Regions from separate parts of the Priestia sp. ST2 genome, predicted to be linked through region 2. Evidence: a T-box and tRNA genes for the amino acid it is inferred to sense, from the RefSeq annotation. Region 2 holds a T-box; the other holds one or more tRNA genes.
The links. The T-box of region 2 lies ahead of ileS (isoleucine--tRNA ligase). A T-box ahead of a tRNA ligase gene usually reads a tRNA of that ligase, here a tRNA-Ile.
Positions count from the first base shown of each region.

Region 1 (3,207 bases), on a different contig from region 2:
TTCGTTTGGCCCATTTACCTGCTAAAATAAACGTAAGCGGCTGAAGCACCACTACCGCTAAATTATAAATAGCAAGATCCGAAAATTCGCCTGATTGTTTCCACAGATAAATGTTAACAAACGAATTGGAAATTGAAATAGCCAAGGCATAAAGACCGCCTATAATTAAAAGCAAAAGTAAATCTTTACTAACTTCTACATCTCCAACTACTTTTTTTAATAAAGGCATATCAAAAAACTCCTTTTCTCTTCTACACCTAGTGTGTGAAAAAGAAAAGGAGATATGTAAAAGAATTGGAAAACAAAAAAGCCAGTAAAGGTAATAATTACTTTACTGGCTCTTAAATACGTCTTTAGCTTATTTTGCAGCGTCGTAACGCTTAGCAACTTCGTCCCATTTTACAACATTAAAGAATGCTGAAATGTAATCTGGACGGCGGTTTTGGTAATTTAAGTAGTAAGCGTGCTCCCAAACGTCTAGACCAAGAATTGGCGTTTTGCCTTCCATTAATGGGCTATCTTGGTTTGGTGTGCTTGTTACTTCTAATTCGCCGTTGTTTACAACTAACCAAGCCCAGCCAGAACCGAAGCGAGTTTTAGCTGCATTTGCAAATTCTTCTTTGAATTGATCAAAGCTGCCGAATTTGCTAGCGATAGCGTCTGCTAATTCACCAGTTGGAGCACCGCCGCCGTTAGGGCAAAGGATTGTCCAAAATAATGAGTGGTTCGCATGACCGCCACCGTTATTGCGTACTGCTGTACGGATATCTTCAGGAACAGCATCTAAGTTTGAAATTAACTCTTCAATACTTTTGCTTTCTAAATCCGCTTTGCCTTCAACAGCAGCGTTTAGATTTGTAACATATGTGTTGTGATGTTTTGTGTGGTGAATATTCATTGTTTCTTTGTCGATATGTGGTTCCAGTGCATCGTATGCATAAGGTAGTTCTGGTAATTTGTAAGCCATGAATAATTCCTCCTTCAAAATATGTAAGCATTTTGGCGCAAAAGCACCATATACGTTTAGATTAGCAAATTTACCCTACTGTTTCAAATAAAAAGTTCCTAATCCATGATTTATATTTACCTAATTCCCATTCGCTATTCTTTTAAACATAAAAAAAGCTTCTTTTTCTCAAAAGAAGCTTTGAATAGACAATAGTATGGCGGAGGAAGAGGGATTCGAACCCCCGCGGGCTTTAACACCCCTGTCGGTTTTCAAGACCGATCCCTTCAGCCGGACTTGGGTATTCCTCCAACCCTATAAATGGTGGACCCTGCAGGACTCGAACCTGCGACCGGACGGTTATGAGCCGTCTGCTCTAACCAGCTGAGCTAAGGGTCCACATGGCTCCACAGGTAGGACTCGAACCTACGACCGATCGGTTAACAGCCGATAGCTCTACCACTGAGCTACTGTGGAACAATATGAATTATGTATGCCACAAACGTAAATTGGAAAATAGCGGCGGAGGGGATCGAACCCCCGACCTCACGGGTATGAACCGTACGCTCTAGCCAGCTGAGCTACACCGCCATGGCTCCACAGGTAGGACTCGAACCTACGACCGATCGGTTAACAGCCGATAGCTCTACCACTGAGCTACTGTGGAACAATATAACATTTACTAGCGACATTAAAAATTTAACATGTTTCTAGCCTAAAGTCAATATATTATTTTAAAACAGCGTATAAAAAATAGGCAATCATCAGCAGTTGAATAAATCCTTTTGAAATAGCGCCACTAAAAAAGCCAATAACCGAACCTACTCCAATTTTTACTGCGTTGCTAATTGTGGTCCGATGAACAATCAGTTCTCCTACAATCGCTCCGATAAACGGCCCTAAAATAATTCCAAATCCCGGAATGACAAACGGACCTACAAGCAGCCCAACTGTACTTCCCCAAACACCTGCTCTAGTGCCTCCGAATTTTTTCACACCAATAATATTAGCTATATAGTCTGCTAAAAAAAGTGCGACAACTAACAATCCTTGTATCACCCAAAATAACCAGCTATAGGAGCTGAAATCATAAAATAAACCGTATATAACAAATCCTAGAGCTACAAATAGCACGCTTGGGATGATGGGATAAACCAACCCAACAAACGATACAACAAAGCTAACGATAATTAATGCCCAACATAAAATAGCCACGTTCGCACCTATCCTTTTTAGTATTACTATTTATCATACAATAACTACACCTATAAAGAAAGACCTTGCTTAAGCAAGGTCTTTCTTTATGTTACCTGTGAATAGGTCTTTGCATAACGATCGCCCAGTACCGCTTCCGCAATATTAACCGCATGATCCCCGACCCGTTCTAAGTTGCTAATAATATCGACAAAAACAATAGCAGCAGATCCTGTACAAATGTTTTCATTCAGACGTAAAATGTGCTTCTTACGAAGTAGACGCTCCATCGCATCAATCTGTTCTTCTTTTTGAATGACTTGTACTGCTTTTTCTCTATCCACTTTTTCTAAAGAAGAGACAGCTTCTTTAACTGTTAGAATAGTCAATTCGAACATATCAGCTAAATCGTTATTAGCTTCTTTGGTCATCTTTACTTTGTTCGTAATTTGATAATCAACAAGCTCAATAATGTTCTCAAAATGATCGCCAATACGCTCAATATCTCGTGCTGTATCTAGAAGAACCGAATGTTCCTCACTTTCTGCTTCTGACATTGAAGAGCGGGATAACAGCACTAAATAATCAGTAATTTTTTTATCCAGATTATTAATCGCATTTTCAATTTGCATAGTAGCATCAGCATGTTGAGGCTGACGTGTTTTTAAATAGCCGTTTGCCTCTTCCAACCCAAGCGTCGCAAACTCTCCCATACGAATCAGCTCTGCCTTTGCCTGACCAAGAGCAATTGAAGAGGACTGCTCAATAAAAATCGGATCAAGATGCTTAGGCTTAAAGTCTATAACAGCATCTTCTCCAGGAATTAGTTTTGTCACAATTAAAGCAAGCAGACCGATCAACGGGAACTGGATAATTGTATTGGTTGTGTTAAAAATACCATGAGCAAACGCAATCGTCATTTCAGGATTCAAATCCATTGCTACTTTCAAATATTCCACAAAACGAGTAAATAGAGGCAAGATAATCAAAAAGATTGTTGTACCAATTAAGTTAAACATGACATGCGTTAAAGCAGCCCTTCTTGCAGCTACACTTGCCCCGATTGA
Region 1 covers NZ_JBVVNT010000001.1:377,065-380,271, reverse strand. Annotated here, with positions in the region: gene AC0KUU_RS01940 (MFS transporter) at 1-229, opposite strand, end outside; gene sodA (superoxide dismutase SodA) at 359-967, opposite strand; tRNA gene AC0KUU_RS01930 (tRNA-Ser) at 1,165-1,257, opposite strand; tRNA gene AC0KUU_RS01925 (tRNA-Ile) at 1,269-1,345, opposite strand; tRNA gene AC0KUU_RS01920 (tRNA-Asn) at 1,349-1,423, opposite strand; tRNA gene AC0KUU_RS01915 (tRNA-Met) at 1,464-1,537, opposite strand; tRNA gene AC0KUU_RS01910 (tRNA-Asn) at 1,539-1,613, opposite strand; gene AC0KUU_RS01905 (DUF456 domain-containing protein) at 1,676-2,161, opposite strand; gene AC0KUU_RS01900 (Na/Pi cotransporter family protein) at 2,248-3,207, opposite strand, start outside.
Region 1: it encodes a tRNA-Ile, which carries the amino acid that the T-box ahead of ileS (isoleucine--tRNA ligase) is inferred to sense. The anticodon was not compared.

Region 2 (3,207 bases):
GGCGCTACTTGATGCTGGCATGCTCCGCATTCCCACACGTTCAGGGGCGTTCCCCAGTAGCGCTTTCTGCTGATGTTCCAGTCCACCATATTTTCTAAAAAATTGCCAAAGCGACCGTGCTTGATATGATCCGGGTACCACGTCACGCTTTCATTGTTTTTCAAAAACTGTTCCTTCAACGCCGTCGTTTGGATAAACCAGCTTTCATTTGCGTAATAAAGAAGCGGCGAGTCGCATCGCCAGCAAAACGGATAGCTGTGCTCGTGCTTTTCTTTATGATACAGCACATCTTGATTGGCTAAATAACGAACGATATCAACGTCGCAGTCTTTCACGAAACGTCCTTGAAAAAGCGGCACTTCAGACGTGTACTGTCCTTTTTCATCCACTACGTTCACAAATGAAAAGCCGTTTTCTTTTACAACTCTGTAATCATCTTCGCCGTATGCAGGTGCTAAATGAACAACTCCTGTTCCGCTTTGATCCGTTACGTAATCAGCCGTTACGACTTCATGCCCTTTTTCCACTTTCACAAAATGAAACGGCGGGTCATACGACATCCCTTTTAACTCATTTCCTTTATGGTGAGATAAAACCGTATACCCTCCTTTTAACACTTTGTCTGCGAGCGCTTCTGCCACTATATACACGCTGTCGCCTTGCTCAGCGCGGACATAACTCATCTCTTCATGCACCGCGAGCGCCACGTTTGACGGAAGCGTCCAAGGCGTTGTCGTCCAGCCTAAAAAATACTCATTATCGCGGTTTTTCACTTTAAATTTCACCGTTACCGTTAAATCTTTTACATCTTTATACCCTTGCGCCACTTCATGCGAACTTAATGATGTTTGACAGCTCGGGCAGTAAGGTGATACGCGGTGGCCTTTATAAAGAAGTCCTTTATCATGAATCGTGCCAAGCACGTTCCATACACTTTCAATGTATGAATTCTCCAAGGTGATGTAAGGGTCTTCCATATCAACCCAATAGCCAAGCTGCTCCGTGAACGTGCGCCACTGCTTTTCATACACAAACACACTTTCCTTACACTTATTGATAAAAGCTTCTACGCCGTATTTTTCAATGTCATGCTTCCCAGATATTCCGAGCTGCTTTTCAACACCGAGCTCAACCGGAAGTCCGTGCGTATCCCAGCCTGCTTTTCGAATTACTTGATACCCCGTCATCGTTTTATAACGGGCCACAACGTCTTTAATCGTCCGGCCTAGCGCGTGCCCCACGTGAGGCAAACCGTTTGCTGTGGGAGGTCCTTCATAAAATACAAACGACGGCTGCCCTTCTCGGTTTTGAACCGACTGCTGAAACACATTTCCTTTTTGCCACTGCTGCTGGATACGCTGTTCGCGCTCTTGCGAAGACTCCCTTACATTCACTTCTTTCATGTGATACCACTCCTTTTAAAGTTAAAAGCACACAAAGAAACCCGTCCCTATGACTAGGGACGGGTTTTAACCGCGGTACCACCCTGGCTTCTATTGATCCGTTCATCAATAGCACTCAGCAACGTACAATCATACGCGTTCTTTTTAACGGTAGACTACCGTTCAAACTTACTTATCGTTCAGTTTGACTTCTCAGAGAGGATATTCCCCTGCAGCTTGAACACCGGCTTTCAGCTATCACCAGCTCTCTGTGGAACAAACTTGCAGCGTACTGATTCTCTTCAACGAATTTGTGTGCTTTTATTAGTAGCTATTGTATGCATTTTGGAAGGGAATGTCAATGTTTATGATATTTATGTATGTTTCTTCTTATAATACAGCCGTCTATTGATAAAATAACTGCTTACCACTGTTTGCTGCCTTTTTCACGCTCTCAGGAAAAGGCAATGTACACAAAAAACCACCTCATTCAAGGTGGGTATTATTTGCATCTACCACTTGAAAGATGATCTTTAAAACCAGTTAATAAACGGCGGGATGCTCTGAGGGAAATGAAATAGATTGCACGGATCATATGCTCGTTTCACTTCTCGAAGCTTTTTAAAATTCTCTCCATAATAAGCTGTTGGCCAATCTCTGATGAACCGGTCCGGCCAGTTCACATAATCTCCAGTTGTATATCTCGATAAAGCATTTCTTAATTCTTCAATCCATCGAATGTTTGCTCGCTCTTCTGAAGGATGGCTCCATGTAGCAAGGTACTCCTGTGCGATAATAGCATCTCTATAATAGAAGGCCGTTTCATTAGAGCCAACCTCCTCCACTGCTCCTCCAAGAGACTGGTGCCAAATACTAGATTTTTCATTCGGAGCATTTTCTAAAAAATGCTTCATTGTTAAAATAGCGTCTTTTGGAAAAGGTTTATTAAGAAAAGAACCTGACCTTTTTCGAGGGGCAGGTTGGTTTCCGCTCGGATCGTCAAAAAATTGTACAGCTTCAATATATGAAACTTCCTTTATTACTACTTTTTTAGGACACCCAACATCTATTAAAGGCTGCAGGAGTTCCTTTAACTTGAATGATGAACCAACGAATTCACCTTGAGCGATAATCTGATTTGCTTCCTTGGATTTTAACTCAATCTCCGAAGTTAAGCGCTTATCGGTATTTGTGGCCCAGTGCTGCCATGCATCAAAAGCAGCTTCGAAATCTTCCCATTCCCATGTAATTGAAAAGATTGACACCTTTGAGATAGGCTGCACTTTGAATGTAAGGGACGTAACAATACCAAAGTTTCCGCCTCCGCCTCCACAACAAGCCCAAAAGAGATCACTGTTGTGATTTTTATTTGCCTTAATGAGTTCAACTTCTCTCTGTTCATTTACTATGGCCATTTCAACTTCAACCAAATTATCACAGGTAAGCCCAAACAACCTTGATAACATCCCAATTCCTCCGCCAAGCACAAGGCCTACAAGACCAACACTGCTTTCCGTACCTGCAGGGACAGTCGTTCCTTTTTCCCATAATTCATTATATACTTTCCCTAGATTAGCTCCTGCTTCTATTTTCGCTGTCATGTCTTTAGAGTTGAACGTGATTCTATCCATTTCACTGACATCAATCACTAATCCACCGTTTACTAATGAAAAATTTTCATAGCTATGCCTACCGCTTCTTATTCGAAATGGGACATGATTTTCCTTTACCCACTTCAATGCATTTACTACATCGTTTGTATTCTGACAAAATACAATTATTCTTGGAAATTTAGGCACACCTAAATTATTATTTGTTCTAGCCT
Region 2 covers NZ_JBVVNT010000002.1:51,861-55,067, reverse strand. Annotated here, with positions in the region: gene ileS (isoleucine--tRNA ligase) at 1-1,403, opposite strand, end outside; T-box leader at 1,456-1,697, opposite strand; gene AC0KUU_RS06640 (FAD-binding oxidoreductase) at 1,916-3,207, opposite strand, start outside.